One region of the Mesorhizobium salmacidum genome, then DNA from elsewhere that is predicted to be linked to it. Evidence: predicted binding sites of a transcription regulator. Region 1 holds the regulator's gene; the other holds the start of a gene.

The links. The regulator PhoB, encoded in region 1, activates phosphate uptake and scavenging genes when phosphate is short. The targets are predictions, from matches to a motif close to TGTCATNNANCTGTCAT.
Region 2: a site for PhoB is predicted at 3,168-3,184, ahead of O7A60_RS21815 (RNA degradosome polyphosphate kinase). Genes of this name have one in related genera too.

What each region holds. Positions count from the first base shown of each region.
Region 1 is NZ_JAPYKS010000004.1:297,825-308,450, forward strand. It holds gene O7A60_RS07855 (PAS domain-containing protein) at 1-343, shown strand, start outside; gene pstS (phosphate ABC transporter substrate-binding protein PstS) at 877-1,932, shown strand; gene pstC (phosphate ABC transporter permease subunit PstC) at 1,999-2,982, shown strand; gene pstA (phosphate ABC transporter permease PstA) at 2,986-3,837, shown strand; gene pstB (phosphate ABC transporter ATP-binding protein PstB) at 3,834-4,637, shown strand; gene phoU (phosphate signaling complex protein PhoU) at 4,663-5,370, shown strand; gene phoB (phosphate regulon transcriptional regulator PhoB) at 5,390-6,079, shown strand; gene O7A60_RS07890 (ROK family protein) at 6,082-7,329, opposite strand; gene xylF (D-xylose ABC transporter substrate-binding protein) at 7,601-8,641, shown strand; gene O7A60_RS07900 (sugar ABC transporter permease) at 8,783-10,135, shown strand; gene O7A60_RS07905 (ATP-binding cassette domain-containing protein) at 10,190-10,626, shown strand, end outside.
Region 2 is NZ_JAPYKS010000017.1:16,379-27,004, forward strand. It holds gene ppx (exopolyphosphatase) at 1-911, opposite strand, end outside; gene O7A60_RS21815 (RNA degradosome polyphosphate kinase) at 911-3,103, opposite strand; gene O7A60_RS21820 (zinc-finger domain-containing protein) at 3,272-3,517, shown strand; gene O7A60_RS21825 (FAD-dependent monooxygenase) at 3,528-4,769, shown strand; gene O7A60_RS21830 (TIGR02117 family protein) at 4,788-5,453, opposite strand; gene O7A60_RS21835 (amino acid ABC transporter ATP-binding protein) at 5,572-6,321, opposite strand; gene O7A60_RS21840 (amino acid ABC transporter permease) at 6,401-7,558, opposite strand; gene O7A60_RS21845 (amino acid ABC transporter permease) at 7,563-8,750, opposite strand; gene O7A60_RS21850 (amino acid ABC transporter substrate-binding protein) at 8,813-9,841, opposite strand; gene O7A60_RS21855 (DUF2182 domain-containing protein) at 10,278-10,626, opposite strand, start outside.

The DNA of each region.
Region 1 (10,626 bases):
GATCCTCGGCGAGACTGGGTACGGTTTCGAGATCGTCGGCAACGGCCGCAAGGCACTCGACGCCTTCGGCACGCTCAATCCGTGCATGATCCTGATGGATGTCTCAATGCCGGAGATGAGCGGTCTCGAAGCGACGGCCGCGATCCGCCTGCTGGAGCAGGAAACCGGTACGCATGTGCCGATCGTCGGGGTCACCGCGCATGCGCTCAAGGGTGACCGCGAACGCTGCCTGGAGGCGGGCATGGACGACTATCTGCCCAAGCCGATCAGCCCCAAGGCCCTGCTCGAGAAGGTCGAGCGCTGGGTCGGCGCCGGCCGTCAGGTCCATCGCAACGCGGGATAGCGCCCGCGTCGCCTTGATTTAGGATCCGGTGAGGCAAATCGAGGGAATCAGCAGGGGATTTGCCGCTACTTCCGCGTGCAGTGACTATGGTGCGATCGCGCCATATCAAAGACGGTGTCCAGCCGGAACAATAGCAAAATCGAATTCCGCTCTTCTCAGTTACGGGCGGGAGCAGCGACCGCCTGCAAGAAACAGTGTCACTCTACCCCAACGGACCTGTTTTTGGCGATGGCCCGGCCATGACACGCTCTGGCTGCGAGCAACGCGCTCCCGTCCGGATTTTCTTCACTTGGGAAAGCCCCGTCGAATCCCGGGTGCTTCCAGCCGTCGAACGGCTCAAGCCCCTGATTCCGGCGGTAAACTCGGACCGCGCCGCGAAGCGCCCGACACCGGTGCTTTTCCCGGTGCCGGCGACGCGTTACCGGGCTGACATGAAACTGTCATGCGACTGTTATAATCCAAGGCTATTGGCCTCAGCGGGCGCCGGAAAGAAGTGGCGCCGAGAGACCATCTTCCGAACAGGAGCAGGCCACATGAGACATTTCATCCGCTCGGCGGCCGTTGCGATTGCAATGGCTGCGGCGTCCACCCTCACCCTTTCCGCAGCAATGGCAGCTGATCTTTCCGGCGCCGGCTCGACCTTCATCTATCCGGTGTTCGCCAAATGGGCCGACACCTACAAGAAGGACACCGGCATCGGCCTCAACTACCAGTCGATCGGCTCCGGCGGCGGCATCAAGCAGGTCATCGCCAAGACCGTGACCTTCGGCGCCACCGACAAGCCGATGTCCGACGCAGACCTCGAAAAGAACGGCCTCGTGCAGTTCCCGATGGTGATGGGCGGCATCGTGCCGATCGTCAACCTCACGGGCATCAAGCCGGGCGAACTCGTCCTCGACGGCAAGACGCTGGCCCAGATCTATCTCGGCGCCATCACCACCTGGGACGACGCCGCGATCAAGGCGCTGAACCCCTCGCTCACCCTGCCGTCGACCGCGATCGCGGTCGTGCATCGCTCGGACGGTTCGGGCACGACCTTCAACTTCACCGACTACCTGGTGAAACTGTCGCCCGACTGGAAGGACGAGGTTGGTTCGGACACGGCCGTCGAATGGCCGACCGGCGTCGGCGCCAAAGGCAGCGAAGGCGTTGCCAACACCGTCAAGCAAACCGACGGCGGCATCGGCTACGTCGAATATGCCTATGCCAAGCAGAACAAGCTGTCCTATTCCAAGATGGTGAATGCAGCCGGCAAGGTCGTCGAGCCGTCGCTCGAATCCTTCGGCGCCGCCGCTTCGAATGCCGACTTCAAGGGCGCGAAGAACTTCAACGTCATCATCACCAACGAGCCCGGCGACGCCACCTGGCCGATCGCCGCCTCGACCTGGGTGCTGATCCACAAGGCTCCGGACGATGCCGCTGCCACCGGCGAAGCGCTGAAGTTCTTTGCCTGGGCCTACAAGGACGGCAAGGAAACCGCCAAGGCGCTCGACTATGTGTCGATCCCCGACAGTGTCGTCGACCTGATCAAGGCTTCGTGGAAGGCCGACATCCAGGCCGGCGGCAAGCCGGTCTACGCTGGCGAGTAACATCACCCGAAGGAGCGCCGCTTCACGCGGCGCTCCTTTTTCTCAACACAAAGAGCCGAGCTTGACATGAGTGCTGTCCAGGAAGCCTTGCCGGCCATCAAGGGCTCGCGCGACGCCATCGTCAGACGTTTCGCGTTAACCGATTCGATCTTCCATGGGCTGACCCGCGCCGCCGCCATTCTCGTGCTGGTGCTGCTTGGCGGCGTCGCCATCTCGTTGTTTGCCGGTTCCTGGCAGGCACTGTCGACCTTCGGCTTCTCGTTTCTGACCAGCGAGAGCTGGAACCCGGTGACGGAGAAATTCGGCGCCCTGGCGCCTATCTATGGCACCATTGTCACATCGGCCATCGCCATCCTGATCGCCGTGCCGCTCGGCATCGGCATTGCCATTTTTCTCACCGAGCTTTGCCCGCGCCCACTTCGGCGCCCAATCGGCATGGCGGTGGAACTGCTGGCCGGCATTCCTTCGATCATCTACGGCATCTGGGGCCTGTTCGTCCTGGCGCCGTTCCTGCAGACGACGGTGCAACCCTTCATCATCAGCGTTTTCCATGGCGTTCCCGGCCTTGGCAGCCTGTTTGCCGGTCCGCCCTACGGCATCGGCCTGCTGACCTCGTCGCTGATCCTCGCCATCATGGTGCTGCCCTTCATCACCTCGATCACCAAGGACGTGTTCGACACGGTGCCGCCGGTGCTGAAGGAGTCCGCCTACGGCATTGGCTGCACGACCTGGGAAGTGACACGTCGCGTCGTCATCCCTTACACCCGCATCGGCATCATGGGCGGCGTCATGCTCGGCCTTGGCCGCGCGCTCGGCGAAACCATGGCGGTGACCTTCGTGATCGGTAATGCGCACCGCATCTCGACCTCGCTGTTCGCGCCGGCAACGACAATCTCCGCGACCATCGCCAATGAATTCACCGAAGCCGTCGGCGACCTCTACACGTCCTCGCTGGTGGCGCTCGGCCTGATCCTGTTCGTCATCACCTTCCTCATCCTTGCCATCGCACGCTACATGCTGATGCGCATCGACGCCCGCACCGGAGCCTGACCGATGTCGACAGCCTCGTCGCTTCACCGCCGCCGCAAGACCAGAAACTCGGTGATGATGACGCTGTGCGTCGCCGCCGCGGGCATCGGGCTTGCCTGGCTGGCACTGATCCTCGGCGCATTGGTCTACAAAGGCGCAGCCGGGCTCTCCCTTGATGTGTTCACGCAGATGACGCCGCCCCCCGGCGATGCCGGCGGCCTGCTGAACGCTATCTATGGCAGCGTGGTGATGACGATCATCGCCGTTATCGTCGGCACGCCAATCGGTGTTCTGGCCGGCACCTACATGGCCGAATACGGCCGCTTCTCGAAACTCACCACCGTGGTGCGCTTCATCAACGACATCCTGCTGTCGGCGCCGTCGATCATCATCGGCCTGTTCGTCTACGAATTGATGGTGCGGCCGATGGGGCATTTCTCGGCGATCGCCGGCGCCGTCGCGCTGGCCATCCTGGTCATCCCCGTGGTCGTGCGCACCACCGAGGACATGCTCAACCTGGTGCCGAACGCCTTGCGCGAAGCCGGCACCGCGATCGGCGCGCCGCGCTGGGTGGTCATCAAATCAGTGGCTTACCGTGCAGCACTTTCCGGCATCGTCACCGGCATACTGCTGTCGATCGCCCGCATCTCCGGCGAGACGGCGCCGCTGCTCTTCACCGCGCTCAACAACCAGTTCTGGTCGAGCAATCTCAACGCGCCGATGGCCAGCCTGCCGGTCACCATCTTCCAGTTCGCTCTCAGCCCCTATGAGGAATGGCAGCAACTGGCCTGGACCGGCGCACTCATAATCACATTGACGGTTCTCGCGCTCAGCATCTTTGCGCGCAGCCTGACCGGACGCAGAGAGGACAAATGAGCCAGATGTTGTCTCCAGACATGACCATTGCCACCGAGGCAGCCGCCAAGGCGAAGATCGAGGTCAAGAACCTCAATTTCTACTACGGCCAGTCGAAGGCGCTGAAGGACATCACGTTGTCGCTGCCCGAGCGCAGCGTGACGGCCTTCATCGGACCGTCGGGTTGCGGAAAGTCGACGCTGCTGCGCGTCTTCAACCGCATCTACGAACTCTACCCCAAGCAAACCGCCGAGGGCCAGGTGCTGCTCGACGGCCAGAACGTTCTCGATCGTTCGCAGGATCTCAACCTGCTGCGGACCAAGGTCGGCATGGTGTTCCAGAAGCCGACGCCGTTCCCGATGTCGATCTATGAGAACATCGCTTTCGGCGTCAGGCTCTATGAGAAGATCAGCAAGGCCGAGATGGACGGCCGTGTCGAGCAGGCGCTGAAGCGCGCCGCATTGTGGACCGAGGTCAAGGACAAGCTGAACGCCAGCGGCCTCAGCCTGTCGGGCGGCCAGCAGCAGCGTCTTTGCATCGCCCGCACCGTGGCGGTGAAGCCGGAGGTCATCCTGCTCGACGAGCCGGCCTCGGCGCTCGATCCGCTGTCGACCGCCAAGATCGAGGAACTGATCGACGAGTTGCAGGCCGACTACACGATCGTCATCGTCACCCACAATATGCAGCAGGCGGCGCGCGTGTCACGCCAGACGGCTTTCATGTATCTGGGCGAACTGGTCGAATTCGACAAGACCGAGAAGATCTTCACGTCGCCTCGCGAGAAGCGCACGCAGGACTACATCACCGGCCGCTTCGGCTGATATCACGCATACGAGGACCAGGATCATGGCCGAACATACAGTCGCAGCCTTCGACGAGGATCTCGGACAGATCAGCAGGCTGATCAGTGACATGGGCGATCTCGCCGGCACGATGGTCGGCGGCGCCACCAAGGCGCTGCTGAATTCCGACAACGCGCTGGCACAGCGCGTCGTCTCCGACGACGCCATCATGGACGCGCGCCAGCGCGAACTCGACGACCGCGCCATCACCCTCATCGCCAAGCGTCAGCCGATGGCCGACGATCTGCGTCATGTCGTCGGCTCGATCCGGATGGCGGGCGATCTCGAGCGCATCGGCGACCTTGCCAAGAACATCGCCAAGCGCGTCGGCTCCGTCGGCCTCTCCGCCACGCCGCGCGACCTGTCGCATTCGATCGACTCCATGGCGCAGCTGGTGCTGATCCAGGTGCAGGGCGTGGTCGAGGAATATGCGGCCGGCGATGCCGCCGCACTCGCCAAGCTCAGGAATGACGACGAACGCATCGATGTCAAATACACATCGGTGTTCCGCGAACTCCTGACCTACATGATGGAAGATCCGCGCAACATCACGGCTTGCACGCATCTTTTGTTCTGCGCCAAGAATCTCGAACGCATCGGCGACCACGTGACCAACATTGCCGAGAATGCATATTATGTGCTGACCGGCACGCAACTGCCCGCCAACCGTCCGAAGCAGGACGAGACGGCGATGTCGGTGCCGGCGGCTTGACGGCAGGGATGATCAATCGATGATCGCGCCACGCATCATGGTGGTGGAGGACGAGGAGCCGCTCGGCGTGCTCCTCCGCTACAATCTGGAATCGGAAGGCTACCAGGTCGAGGTGGTGACACGCGGCGACGAAGCCGAGATCCGCCTCCAGGAGAACGTGCCCGACCTCCTGGTGCTCGACTGGATGGTGCCGGCGGTTTCCGGCATCGAACTCTGTCGGCGCCTGCGAATGCGGCCCGAGACCGAGAGGCTGCCGATCATCATGCTGACGGCGCGCGGCGAGGAGAGCGACCGTGTGCGCGGCCTCTCGACCGGTGCCGACGACTATCTGGTCAAGCCGTTCTCGACACCGGAATTCATGGCCCGGGTCAAGGCGCTGCTGCGCCGCGCCAAGCCGGAAGTGCTGTCCAGCGTGCTCAAGGTCGGCGACATCGTGCTCGACCGGGAATCGCACCGGGTCTATCGCAAGAAGAGCGAGATCCGGCTCGGACCGACCGAGTTCCGCCTGCTGGAATTCATGATGCGCCATCCCGGCCGCGTGTTCTCGCGCAGCCAGTTGCTCGACAATGTCTGGGGCGAGACGATCTACATCGATGAACGCACCGTGGACGTGCATGTCGGCCGGCTGCGCAAGGCGGTCAACAACGGCCGCATGCCGGACGTGATCCGCACCATTCGCGGCGCGGGCTACGCGATCCGCGAAGACTGAAATCAGGCTACATTCTTGCCCGAAACGCCGGGCCTCGCCAGCACGCCCGGCGCGAAAATCTCCTGGTCGACGAAGGTCAATGCGCGCATGGCGCAACCTTCGCGGATGAGCGGCAGCTCGTTCGGCTCGGTGTCGAAGGAAATCGATTCCGAATGCTGGCCGCCGGCGGTCTGGGCGATGGCCTCGCGCAAGGCCGGCTCGATCAGGTCGAAGGCGGCGGCGCTGACGCCGACCATGGCGACGGGTGCGGGATCGATCAGCGCGAACAGGCTGCCCAGTCCATAGCCCAGCGCCTCGCCGGCCTTGCGATAGGCTTCGCGCTCCGGTCCGTCTTTCTCCCTTGCCGTCGCGGCGAGTGTCCGCATCTGCGCATCGCTGACATCTGCGACCGGTTCGGCGTCCTCGCCAAGCTGCCTGGCGTTGCGCCAGATGGCGTAGTTGCCGGCATAGGCCTCGACGCAGCCGCGCCGTCCGCAGCGGCAGAGCGCGCCTCCCGGGCGATGGATCATGTGGCCGAACTCGCCTCCCGATGAATGCGTGCCGGTGAACAGCTCGCCCTTCAGCACCAGGCCCATGCCGATGCCGTGCGAGAGCAGGATGGCGATGAAGTCGTCGCGGTAGCGTTCGGGGTCGCGCCAGCGCAGCGCCACCGCCATCATGTTGCAGTCGTTCTCCATGGTGGCGGGGATGCCGAACTCGGCTTCAAGTATGTCGGCGAAGGGAATGTCCGTCTGCGGCGTGATCGGCGACCACAGCATCGCACGCGCTTCGGTGTCGGTGATGCCCTGGATCGCCAGCGCGATGCGGGCAATACTGCGGACGTCGAGATCGGGGTCCTCGAGGCGCCGCCGCACTATTGCCGTGCATTCGCCGATCAGCGCCTCGCGCGACATGGTCAGCGTGTCCAGCCGGCGCTGTTCCTCGGCGACCACCTGGCCGGAATAATCGATGACGGCGACGGACAGGAAATTCAGCGACAGCACCACGGTCATCACAGCCGCGGCCTCGGGGTTGAGGCCAAGACCGACCTGCGGCCGGCCGCGTTTCAATGAACCAGCCTCGTTCGGCTTGCCTTCGGTCAGGATACCCTCGCCGATCAGGTCGGCTGATATTGCCGAGATGGTCGAGTGGCTGAGGCCGGTGGTGGCGGCGATCTCGGTGCGCGAGGGCTGACCACCCTGACGCACGGCTGCAATCACCATGGCGCGGTTGCGCCGGCGCAGATCGTCGTGGCGGATTCCGACCGACATGCTTCCCACATCCTCCCCGTCGCCGCGGTTCTTGACACCCCCTCGAACCTCTCCGGCAATGGGCCGAATACTGGCAGATGCGGCAGGAGCTGTCATTTATTTATTGCGGGACTCGAAAAAAGCTTCCCGGCACCTCAAAATCCATCAGGATCGATGTTGACAGTGTTCCGACGATGGATCAGTGTTTTTTCGAGGCTCGAAAAAATAGGGCCTTTGTGCGGGCCTTCGGGCCAGTTTGGTCGCGCCATACGCGGCGCAGGGAGGATATATCATGAAGAGATTCACAGTCGCCATCCTGGCGGGTGTCGCCATGTCGCTGACGCTGGCGTCGGTGGCGCAGGCGAAGGACAAGGTCATCGGCGTTTCGTGGTCGAATTTCCAGGAAGAGCGCTGGAAGACCGACGAGGCCGCCATGAAGAAGGCGATCGAGGCCGCGGGCGACAAGTACATTTCCGCCGATGCGCAGTCCAATCCCGGCAAGCAGCTGACCGATGTCGAAAGCCTGATTTCGCAGGGCGCCAATTCGCTGATCATCCTTGCGCAGGATGCTTCGGCCATCGGCCCGGCGGTGCAGAAGGCGCTCGACGAGGGCATTCCGGTCGTCGGCTATGACCGCCTGATCGAGAACAAGGACGTCTTCTACCTGACCTTCGACAACAAGGAAGTCGGCCGCATGCAGGCCCGCGAGGTGTTCAAGGTGAAGCCTGAAGGCAATTACGTCTTCATCAAGGGCTCGGGTGCCGATCCGAATGCCGACTTCCTGTTCTCGGGCTCGATGGAAGTGCTGAAGGAAGCCATCGACAGCGGCAAGATCAAGAATGTCGGCGAAGCCTATACGGACGGCTGGCTGCCCGCCAACGCCCAGAAGAACATGGAGCAGTTCCTCACCGCCAACGACAATAAGGTCGACGCCGTGGTCGCGGCCAATGACGGCACCGCCGGCGGAGTCGTCGCGGCGCTGACGGCGCAGGGGCTCGCCGGCACCGTGCCGGTCTCTGGCCAGGACGGCGACCACGCCGCGCTCAACCGCATCGCGCTCGGCACCCAGACCGTGTCGGTGTGGAAGGATGCGCGTGAACTCGGCAAGAACGCCGCCGAGATCGCCTCGCAGCTCGCCGACGGCAAGAAGATGACCGACATCGCCGGCGCGAAGGACTTCACGACGCCTGGCGGCAACACCGTCAAGTCGCTGTTCCTGACCCCGGTCGCCATCACCAAGGACAATCTCAACCTCGTCATCGACGCCGGCTGGATCAATAAGGACGAAGTCTGCGCGGGCGTCGCCGCCGGCAGCGTCGCGGCCTGCAACTGAGTTTGACCGCTTGAAGAATGAAGGCGCCGCGGCCCCCAAGCCGCGGCGTTTTCTCAAAAAGATTTGTGTTTCCGCATCGCGCGGATAGCTTCTAGGCTGGTTCGGCATCCGCGTCAGACGGCCAGCCGGTTGGAGGAAATCATGACCGACACGACGTCCAACCTGCAGGCCGATACCGCGCGCGCCTCGGAACTCGGCGCGGTTGCCCGGTTCCTGAAAGCGACCGAGATCGACACCCGTATGCTCGGCATGATCGGCGCCCTGCTGCTGATCTGGGTCGCGCTGCATGTGATTTCGAGCTTGCGTCTTGGCGTCAATCCGTTCGATTTCGACAGCCGCACGTTTCTGACGCCGCGCAATCTGTGGAATCTGTCGGTGCAGACGTCCGCGGTCGCAATCATGGCCTGCGGCATGGTGCTGGTCATCGTCATGCGCAACATCGACCTGTCCGTCGGTTCCGCCGAGGGCCTGATCGGCATGGTCATGGGCTTTGCCCAGGTGCACTTCCTGGTCCGGTTCGTGGGGCTTGAACTCGGCAATCCATGGATCTGGGTGCTGGCACTGGTCATCGGCCTGGCGCTCGGCCTGTTGATCGGCGCCTTCCAGGGCTTCGTCATCGCCTATCTCGAAGTGCCGGCCTTCATCGTCACGCTGGGCGGCCTGCTGGTCTGGCGCGGTGCCGCCTGGTGGGTCACCAGCGGCCAGACGGTGGCACCGCTCGACGCCACCTTCCAGTTGATGGGCGGCGGACCGGCCGGATCGATCGGTGCGACCTGGAGCTGGGTCGTAGGCATCGTCGCCTGCCTGGCCGTCGTGTTTGCGCTGTTCAACGGGCGGGTGCAACGAAAGCGGTTCCGCTTCCCGCTGCGGCCGATCTGGGCCGAGACGCTGCTCGGCGTCGTCACCTGTGCCGTCATCATGGGCGCGGTGTGGCTGGCCAACTCCTATCCGTGGCCGATCGGCATCGTGAACCGGTACGCGGCCGCCAACAACATCACCGTGCCGGAGGGCGGGCTATTCATCGCCCACGGCATCGCCATACCGGTACTGATGGCCGTCGCCGTCGGTCTGGTCATGACCTTCATCACAAAACGCACCCGTTTCGGCCGTTATGTCTTTGCCATCGGCGGCAATCCGGAAGCGGCCAACCTCGCCGGCATCAACACGCGCTGGATCACCATGAAGGTGTTCATGATCATGGGCGTGCTGGCCACGATTGCCGCCGCCATTTCGTCGGCCCGGCAGAACTCGGCCACCAATGTGCTTGGAACATTGGATGAACTGCTCGTCATTGCCGCGGCCGTCATCGGCGGCACGTCGCTTGCCGGCGGCTCGGGAACGATCATCGGCGCCATGCTCGGCGCGTTGCTGATGCAGTCGCTGCAGTCGGGCATGGTGCTGCTCGGCGTCGATTCGCCGCTGCAGAGCATTGTCGTCGGCGCCGTGCTGGTCATCGCGGTGTGGCTCGACACCGTTTACCGCAAGCGCGTTTAGGGAGGCATCGCCGTGATTGACAAGACTGCTCCTGCAGCCACCGCGCTGGTCGACATGCGTAATATCTCGATCGCATTCGGCGGCATCCGTGCCGTCGACGATGCCTCGATCGATCTTTTCCCCGGCGAGGTCGTGGCGCTGCTCGGCCACAACGGCGCCGGCAAGTCGACGCTGATCAAGATACTGTCCGGCGCCTACAAGCGCGACTCCGGCCAGATATTCGTCAATGGCGAGGAGGCACCGATCTCCAACCCGCGCGAGGCCAAGAAATACGGGATCGAGACAATCTACCAGACGCTGGCGTTGGCAGACAATGTCGATGCCGCCGCCAATCTGTTCCTCGGCCGCGAGCTGATGACCGTCTGGGGCACGCTCGACGACGTCGCCATGGAGGCCGAGGCGCGCAAGGTGATGGGGCGGCTCAATCCTCGCTTCCAGCGTTTCAAGGAACCGGTGATCAAACTGTCGGGCGGACAGCGCCAGTCGGTGGC
Region 2 (10,626 bases), on a different contig from region 1:
AGCGAATAGAGAAAACCTTCGCGCACGCCTTGCGCCGAAACGACGATCCTGGACGGCTGCATCGCCGTCATGATTTCCTGCAGCACGAGAGCGCCGTATGGCAGCAGCGAGCGGCGGTTCTTGGAGACGCCCTCGATACCCCTCACCTTTTCGACCTCGCCCCTGGCTACCTGCTTGAGGAAGGTTTGAGCACTTTCGGCCGATATTTCGTAGTGGTGCATGACGCCGAGCGGATAGTTGGTCATCTCCATGTGCAGCCTGGCAAGATTTCGCCAGGTGCCGCCGACAGCGTAGAAAGTCCTGCCCTGCCCACCCTTCAAGAGCTTGGCCCGGGCCAATTCCTGGCGCGCGATCTTCTGCGCCTGGACGAGCGAGTTCTTCGCCATGTCCTGCAGGCGCAGGCCGCCAAGCGGCAGCGTGATGCCGTCGCCGATCGCCTCGCCGTCGATGTCGATGAGCTCCAGGCTGCCGCCGCCAAGGTCGCCGGCAATGCCGTTGGCCGGATGGAAGCCGGAGATGACGCCAAGCGCGGAGTAATGCGCTTCCTGGCGGCCGGAGAGCACGCGGATCTCGGTCTTGAGCACATCCTCGGCGCGATGGATGAAATCGGGACCGTTGATCGCCTCGCGGGCGGCGGCGGTCGCCAGCACGTACATGTGTTCGGCACCGGCCTGGTCGGAGAGCGCGCGGAAACGGCGAAACTCCTCCATCGAGCGCGCCACCCCCTCGGGGTCGAGCTTCCCCGTCGACACGATGCCACGGCCGAGGCCCGCCAGCATCTTTTCGTTGAACAGCGTGGTCGGCGAACGCGCCAGCCCCTCATAGACGACAAGACGGACCGAATTGGATCCGATGTCGATGATGGACAGCGGTCGGCGGTCCTGCAGCCGGCCCTGGGAATTGGACAGCATCAGCCGGCGGCGTTCTTCTTGCGGCGCTTGAACTGCGCGATACGCCTGGGCGCATGCGATTTCAGCGCGTCACCCCGTCCCGACAGGCTCGGATTGGTCATGAAATATTCCTGCGCGTTGAACGGTTCCTCGCCCTCCTCCAGCACCACGCGCCGGGAGGTTCCATCAGCCAATACGTCGAAACTTTGCTGATTGTCCATGATGTTGCCGAGCATGATCTGGCCCAGAATCTGTTCATGCACAGTTGGATTGGTGATCGGCACCATGGTCTCGACGCGGCGGTCGAGATTGCGCGGCATCAGGTCCGCCGAGGAGATGTAGACAATCGCCTCGTCCGAGGGAAGGCCATGGCCGTTGCCGAAGCAATAGATGCGGCTGTGCTCGAGGAACCGGCCGACGATCGACTTGACCCTGATGTTCTCCGACAGGCCCGGCACCTGCGGCCGCAGACAGCATATGCCGCGCACGACAAGGTCGATTTCCACACCGACGCGGCTGGCGTCGTAGAGCGCATCGATGATGATGGGATCGACGAGCGCGTTCATCTTCATCCAGATGCGCGCCGGCCGTCCCTCCAACGCATGGGTGACCTCGTCTGAAATGTGCTTGAGGATGCGGCTCCTCAGCGTGAACGGCGAGATCGCCAGCCGCATTTCGGCGGTCGGCTCGGCATACCCGGTGATGAAATTGAACAGCTGGGCGACGTCGCGGGCGATCGTCGGATCGGTGGTGAAGAAGGAAAGGTCGGTGTAGATGCGCGCGGTCACCGGATGGTAGTTGCCGGTGCCGAGATGGACGTAGTTGCGCAGCTTGCCGTCCTCGCGCCGCACCACCAGCGACATCTTGGCGTGGGTCTTGAGTTCGAGGAAACCGAACACGACCTGCACGCCGGCGCGTTCGAGATCGCGCGCCCAGCGGATGTTGGCCTCCTCGTCGAAACGGGCCTTGAGCTCGACCAGCGCCGTCACCGACTTGCCGGCCTCGGCCGCGTCGACAAGCGCACGCACGATCGGGCTGTCATTGGAGGTGCGATAGAGCGTCTGCTTGATTGCCACCACTTCGGGGTCAGCCATTGCCTGGCGCAGGAACTGCACCACCACGTCGAACGACTCGTAGGGGTGATGGACAACGATGTCCTTCTCGCGGATGGCGGCAAAACAGTCGCCACCATGCTCGCGGATGCGCTCGGGAAAGCGCGGATTGTAGGGCGTGAATTTCAGGTCGTCGCGGGGAACGGAGACGATCTCGGATATCTGGCTGAGCGCCAGCGGGCCCGTGAGTACGCTGATGCGGCTCGATGAGACGCCAAGCTCGCCGGCGACGAAATCGCGCAATTCTCCCGGCATCAACATGTCGAATTCGATGCGAATGACCGAGCCGCGGCGGCGACGCTTCAGCGCCGTTTCGAACAACCGCACCAGGTCTTCCGATTCTTCCTCGACCTCGATGTCGCTGTCGCGGATGATGCGGAACGTGCCGGAGCCCTTGACCTCGTAGCCTGGGAACAGCTTTCCGATGTAAAGGCCGACCGCCTCTTCCAGCGGAATGAAGCGGACATGGTTCTTGCGGTCCGGCAGGCGGATAAAGCGCTTCAGCGCCACCGGCAGGCGCAGCAGCGCGCTCATCTCCTCGCCATTCTTGCGGTGGCGAAGCTGCAGCGCCATCGAGAAGCCCAGATTGGGAATGAACGGGAACGGATGCGCCGGGTCGATCGACAGCGGCGTAAGCACCGGAAACACCTGGTCCTGGAAATGCTCTTCCAGCCAGACCCTTTCGTCCTTGGTCAGCGCATCACGGGTGATGCTCTCGATGCCTTCCTTGTTGAGCAGCACCGTAAGTGCCGAAAGGCTCTTCTGCTGGTCCTCCTGCAGCCGCTCGACCTCACGCAGCAACTGTTCGAGCTGCTGTTCTGGGGTGCGTCCGTCCGGGCTCTTCAGCACGATGCCCTCGCGCACCTGGCCGGCAAGGCCGGCGACACGCACCATGAAGAACTCGTCGAGATTGGCGGCCGATATCGACAGGAAGCGGACGCGCTCCAGCAGCGGGTGATGGGTGTTCAGCGATTCTTCGAGAACGCGGCGATTGAACTGCAACCAGGAGAACTCGCGGTTGACGAAACGGTCCGGATTGCCTTCCGGGCTCGCTGCCGTGATGTTGTTGAATTCGCTCTGTACCGGCTTCAGTTCGTTCATGATTCCTGCTCTTCCGCCCGCCTCGGCCGGTTAACCGGCTTAACTTATCCTGTGGCAGGCTTTTGCGACAGTTCTCTGACAGGCTTTTGCGACAGTTTGATTTCATCGAACTTGCAAAGAGGTTTGATATGATCCAGATGCAGAAGAGACTGCGTTAAGGAGACGACGATGGCAGGCGGTTCCATTCCCCATTTCCAGAACGATGCGGGCCATCCGGCAATCGACATCGGGGTCAAGGAATTCATGTGCACGGGCGCCAACCCGCCTTTCGATCATCCGCACGTGTTTCTGGACATGGGCGACGACAATGAGAAAGTCTGCCCCTACTGCTCGACCCTCTACCGCTATTCGCCGAAGCTGAAGGCGACGGAAACGCTGCCGGCGGGCTGCCTCTACATCGACCAGGCCGCCTGACCTCCCGATCATGAGCGAGACGCGGTCCCGGCAGGTCGTGATTGCCGGGGCTGGCATAGCCGGGCTGACGGCGGCGATCGCCTTCGCCGAACGCGGCTACCCCGTGAGGGTGTTCGAACAGGCCAAGCGCCTCGAAGCGGCCGGCGCCGGCATCCAGCTCTCGCCAAACGCGACGCGCATTCTGCGCCGGCTTGGCGTCCTCGACACGCTTCTCGCCAATGCCGTCAAGCCGGAAGCCGTGGTGCTGAAGGACGCCGCGAGCCTGCGCCAACTGGCACGCGTGCCGCTTGGCGGCGCCGGCGAGGAACGCTGGGGGGCGCCCTATCTCGTGGCGCACCGGGCGGATCTGCAAGACGCCCTGATGGCGCGCGTCGCGCAAATGCCCGGCATCCAGCTCACCACCGGCGCGCGCGTCGGCAACATCGCCGCCGGCACGCACGGCATCACCGTGACCGCCGAGATGGACGGCAAGCCCGTCCAGGCGGCGGGTTTCCTTTTGGTTGGCGCCGACGGCGTCTGGTCGTCGGTGCGGAGGCTTGCCGGCCCAGGCGGCGGAGCCGGCCTCGCGAACAGCCAATTCTCCGGCGAACTGGCCTGGCGCGCGACGGTGAGCGCGGACAGTGAAGCCGGGCGAGCCTTTGCCGCGATCGGCGCCCCCGACTCCGTCACCACCTTCCTGCACCCCGGCTTTCATTTGGTGGCCTATTCCGTGAGCAAGGGGGACGCGTTCAACCTTGTCGCTTTCACCAAAGGCGAGCGCATTGCCGAGGGCTGGTCCGGACACACCGATCCCGGCATCCTCGCCGGCGCCATGCGCGGCACAGCCGCAGGCCTTGCAAGACTGATGGATTTGGCTGGCCCATGGCTGACCTGGCCACTCCATACAGTCGAACGGAAGCAGCCCTGGACGATGCCAGCCGGCATCGCGCTGATCGGCGACGCCGCACATGCGATGACCCCGTTCGCGGCGCAAGGTGCTGCCATGGCGATCGAGGATGCCGCGATGCTTGCTGATATCATTGCCGACTTCCCCGGCGACCTGTCGCAAAGCCTCACCATGTGGGAGAAGCTGAGACGACCGCGCATCGAAAAGGTGCTGAAACGCGGCGCGCTCAACCGCCTCGCCTGGCACGCCCGGGGACCGGTGGCATTGGCGCGCAATCTGGTCCTGGCGACGCGGCCGGGAGAGAAGCTCGCGGCGGATTTGGACTGGCTTTACGGGTGGGAACAGCAGCAGATCATCCGTCGCTGAAAGGAGCCTGCGGCAAAGCTAATTATACAGCCGCATCGACAACCCAAGCGATGCCGGCAGCGGGTTCCACCAGCCGGTGCGCAGGCCGGCGGTGCGCAGTGCCGCCGCCGTCCAGGTATTGCAGCCGATCAGCGCGTTGAAACGGCCATTGGCCTCATAAAAGCGGTCGAAATTGGAGTAGGCGGCATTGTCGATGACGATCGGGCCGCTCGGTCCCTGCTGAAAACTCGCTTCGATGAAGTCTAACAATGCGGCGAAACGGTCCTTGTCCACGTCGAAGCCGGCGACATCGGGGTGCGCCTCGGTGATATCGCCAGCGACGTCGACATGCATCACCGAAGCGTCGAGCGTCAGCGCCTTGAATACGGGCAGCGCCTTCACTTGCGACCATGTCGGCGTTTCCAGGTAAAAGGCCCGCCCACCCCAGCCGAAGACGATATAGCGCACTTCAGGTGCGCCCGAAGGCAGGCCGGCATCGGTCAGGAAACGGAAGCGCCGGCGCATCTCGTCGTCCACCGGAATGGCGATGTCGGTGTGGATCGCGTTCTTCAGCACCAATATGCGCCGCGTGCCCTCACCCGCGGCGGCCGCCGGCCAGAGCGGCCGCGGCACCAGCGTGCCGAGCGCCACGGCGAGCACCACTGCTGCAACCAGCAGGGCCAGGAAACGCAGGAGTTTTCTCATCGGTGCGGCTTCGCGATTCCGTTCGCGGCTCAATGGAGAAGATCGTTACCTGACGAGCCAGACGCAAAAAAGCCCGGCAATGGCGCGGCCGGGCTTTTTCGAATCGGCGTCAGTCCGCTCAGTGCAGGATCTGCGACAGGAATAGTTTCGTGCGTTCGTGGCGCGGATGGTCGAAGAACTCGGCCGGCGTGTTCTGCTCAACGATCTGGCCCTGATCCATGAAGATCACCCGGTTGGCGACTTTCCGCGCAAAGCCCATCTCGTGGGTGACGCAGAGCATGGTCATGCCTTCTTCGGCCAGTCCAACCATGGTCTCCAGCACTTCCTTGATCATTTCGGGGTCGAGTGCCGAGGTCGGCTCGTCGAACAGCATGATGCGCGGGTTCATGCACAGCGAGCGGGCGATCGCCACGCGCTGCTGCTGGCCGCCGGAAAGCTGGCCCGGATATTTGTTGGCCTGCTCGGGAATCTTGACCCGCTTGAGGAAATGCATGGCGATTTCCTCGGCCTGCTTCTTCGGTGTCTTGCGCACCCAGATCGGCGCCAGCGTGCAGTTCTCCAGGATGGTCAGATGCGGGAACAGGTTGAAGTGCTGGAACACCATGCCGACCTCGCGGCGCACCTCGTCGATCTTCTTCAGATCGTTGGTGAGTTCCTTGCCGTCGACGATGATCTTGCCCTTCTGGTGCTCCTCCAGCCGGTTGATGCAGCGGATCATGGTCGATTTGCCAGACCCGGACGGTCCGCAGATGACGATGCGCTCGCCGCGCATCACCTTCAGATTGATGTCCTTCAGCACATGGAACTCGCCATACCATTTGTGCATGGCGATGATGTCGATGGCGACATCGGTGGTGGAAATCTGCATCTTGGCGGCGTTGACCTTGATCTCTTCCGCGCTGACGGCGTTTTCGGTGGCCATGGCTGGGGTCCCCTTGTTCTTTTGTTTAGCGTTTGTAGCCGGTGTCGAGCCGGCGTTCCGTGTACATTGAATAGCGCGACATGCCGAAGCAGAACAGCCAAAAGACGAAGGCCGCGAAGACGAGGCCGGATTTCGCGGTCTGCGCCGTTGCCCAATTGGCATCCGAGAAGTTCTGCTTGACGATGCCGAGCAGGTCGAACATCGAGATGATGAGGACCAGGCTGGTGTCCTTGAACATACCGATGAAGGTATTGACGATGCCGGGGATGACCAGCTTCAGCGCCTGCGGCAACACGATCAACCCCATCTTCTGCCAGTAGCCGAGGCCGAGCGAATCGGCGCCTTCATACTGGCCCTTGGGGATCGCCTGCAGGCCGCCGCGCACCACTTCGGCCATATAGGCCGCCGCAAACAGCGATACACCGATCAGCGCCCTCAGATACTTGTCGAAAGTGACGCCGGCCGGCAAGAACAGCGGCAGCATGACGCTGACGAAAAATAGAACGGTGATCAGCGGTATGCCGCGCACGGCTTCGATGAAGATAACGCACAGCATCTTGACGATCGGCATCTTCGAGCGCCGCCCGAGCGCCAGCACGGTCCCCAGCGGCAACGAAACGGCGATGCCGACGAAGGACAGGCTCAGCGTGATCAGCAGCCCGCCCCAGCGCGAGGTTTCGACATGCGGCAGGCCGAATATGCCGCCGACCAGAAGGAAGAAGGAAACGATCGGCAGCACCAGGAAGAGCAGGATCGCGTTCAGCCCCTTGCGCGGCACACGCGGCATCAGCATCGGCACCAGCAATACCACGAACAGGATGGCGACCAGGATCGGCCGCCAGCGCTCCTCGACCGGATAGGTGCCGAACATGAACTGGCCGAACTTGGCGTTGACGAAAGCCCAGCAGGCTCCGCTCCAGCCGTCGGGCTGAATGCCGCCTTGCGCAACGGTCGCGCAGACCGTTCGGTCCGGCCCGGTCCACTGTGCGTTGATGAACGCCCAGTTGATGACCTGCGGCAGAATCCAGGCGACGATGACGATGCCGAGGATGGTGAGGATGGTGTCGCCGACCGAACCGATCAGGTTCCTGCGCACCCAGGCGATGGGGCCGCTGACGCTCGCCGGCGCGGGCTGCGCCAGCGCCATCTCGGTACGCACCCAGGACATGTCATGTTCCTGCATGGCTCTACCTCTCCACCAGCGCCATTCTGGCGTTGACCACGTTCATGACAGCCGAGGTCACAAGGCTGAGTATGAGATAGGCGATCATCATGATCAGCACGCCTTCGACCGCCTGCCCGGTCTGGTTCAGAACCGTGCCGGCTGTCGCCGTCAGGTCGGGATAACCGATGGCGATCGCCAGCGAGGAGTTCTTGGTCAGGTTGAGATACTGGCTGGTCAGCGGTGGGATCACGATGCGCATGGCCTGCGGCACCACGACCAGCCGCAAGATCGACCCGGATCGCAGGCCAAGTGCCGCCGCCGCCTCGGTCTGGCCCTTGCTGACGCCCCTGATGCCGGCGCGCACGATTTCGGCGATGAAGGCCGCCGTGTAGCAGGACAGCGCCAGATAGAGCGACAGGAACTCCGGCTTGACCTGGAAGCCGCCGGTCAGGTTGAAGGTTGACTGTTTCGGCAAATCAAAGCTCAGCGGAAAGCCGCTCAGCACGTAAGCGAGCAGCGGCAGGCCGACGATCAGCGCGGCGGACGTCCAGAACACAGGAAATTGCTGGCCTGTCGCCATCTGCCGCTGACGCGCCTTGCGGGCGACGAACCAGGACATGGCGATGCCCACCACAAGGGCGACCAGGATCAGCCAGGAGCCGTCGCCCCAGACCGGGCGGGGAAAATAGAAGCCGCGCTGGTTGAGGAAGGAGCCGAAAGGCAGATGATAGGAGTCGCGCGGCGGCGGCAGTACGGCGAGCACGCCGGAATACCAGAAGAAGATGACCAGCAGCGGCGGGATGTTGCGGAAAATCTCGACATAGACCGTGCAGATCTTCTGGATCAGCCAGTTCTGCGACAGGCGGCCGATGCCGATGATGAAGCCGATGATGGTGGCGGTGATGATGCCGGCCGCGGCAACGATGATGGTGTTGATCAGGCCGACGATGATGGCGCGGCCATAGGTCGAGTCCGACGTATAGGCGATCGGCGTGTCCGATATGTCGAATCCGGCGCGCCCCTTGAGGAAGCCGAAGCCGGAGGCGATGTGCAGGCGATGCAGATTGTCGATGACGTTCTGCACGATCCACCAGATGGAGCCGAACAACAAGACGACGACCAGCGTCTGGAAGAAGAGACTGCGTATTCTCGGATCATTGACGAAGGAGCCGCGGCTCGGCTCCTCGCGTAGGATTTCCTGCGATGCCATGTCACGTCCCCTGTGAAAGAGAAACCGGAAGGCAGGTGCCTGCCTTCCGGATCACATTTCGATCAGCGGATCGGCGGCGCGTATTGCAGGCCGCCCTTGGTCCACAGCGCATTGATGCCGCGGGCGATCTTGAGCGGGCTGCCCGAGCCGACATTGCGGTCGAACATTTCGCCGTAATTGCCGACAGCCTTGACGATGTTGACGACCCAGTCGTTGGAGACGCCGAGATCGGTGCCGATCTTGGTATCGGCTTCCTGGCCGAGCACACGCTTGATCTCCGGGCTGGCGGAGTTCTTCATCTCGTCGACATTGGCCTTGGTGATGCCGAGTTCCTCGGCATCGAGCAGAGCGAAATAGGTCCACTTGACGATGTGGTACCACTGGTCGTCGCCCTGGCGAACGGCAGGTCCGAGCGGCTCTTTCGAGATGATCTCGGGCAGCACGACGTGATCGGCCGGCGAGCCGAGCGTCAAGCGAATGCCGTAAAGGCCCGATTGGTCGGTGGTGTAGACGTCGCAGCGGCCGGCATCATAGGCGGCGTTGACCTCTTCCAGTTTCTCGAAGACGACCGGATTGTACTCCATCTTGTTCGCCTTGAAATAGTCGGCGAGGTTGAGCTCGGTGGTCGTGCCGCTCTGCACACAGACGGCGGCGCCCGAAAGCTGCAGCGCCGAATTGACGCCCGGCAGCTTCTTGGCGTTGATCATGAAGCCCTGGCCGTCATAGTAGGTCGTGCCGATGAAATTCAGGCCGAGCGCGGTGTCGCGGTTGATCGTCCAGGTGGTGTTGCGCGACAGGATGTCGACCTCACCGGACTGCAGCGCGGTAAAGCGCTCCTTGGCGCTGAGCGGCGTGAACTTGACCTTGGTGCCGTCACCGAAGACGGCGGCGGCAACCGCGCGGCAGAAATCGGCGTCGATGCCTTGCCAGTCGCCCTTGTCGTCCGGCGCGGAGAAGCCGGCCAGACCGGTCGAGACGCCGCACTGGATGAAGCCCTTCGCCTTGACGGTGTCGAGCGTGCCTGCCGACGCCGCCGACGCCATCAGTCCGAGCGTGGCGACGCCAAGAATGCCGATAGCAATGTGTTTCATAACCCACAGACCCTTTTCTGTTTTTTCAGGCAAAACCCTGATCTTTTTTCCCTTGTGAACGCAGCTCCTATCCCGGCCCATTCCCGAAACCCCGCATCGCAAACCGACGCGCCGCCTCCCATTCACGAACAGCATCGAAGGCGATAATTCCCGTGAGGTCAAGGAAAATGACCGAATTGCAACGGGTTTGAAAATCGATTGCCTGAAATGCCTGAATTGCAGACAGATGCGCCCGCGATTTAGTCAGAAGCGCAAATTTGCTCGGCAAAGCTCATTTGACGCGGATGTGAGCCGGTGCTGTAAAATCCGTTCCGGGCTATACCTTAGCGTTACTGCCCTCAGCACGAAATGCATTGAGGTTACGTGATACCCTTCGGCCGACGATACCCCATGATTGCCGGTCAATATTGCTTGTGGACAAAGTTGGCGCACACTCTCAAAGCGCCGGAAAGATGAGAAAGACGCCGACCGCAACCATCAATGCACCGGAGACCCGCGGGATCAATTGCCCAGTTGGGACCACCTTCTCCAGGAGAACAAGGAAGGCGATGCCGGCGATCCACAAGAGGTTCATGACACCGCCGACAAACAGCAGGGCCATCAGCGCCCAGCAGCAGCCGAGACAATAGGCGCCGTGATCCATGCCGAGCCGAAGCGCGCCGGGCGCGGTGGTGCGGAACCCGCCATGGCTCGCCAGGAACGCTATCGGCGCCTGGCATTGGCGCAGGCAGACGCCCTTGATCGGCGTCCATTGATAAAGGCCGGCGGCGATGAGGACGAGGCCA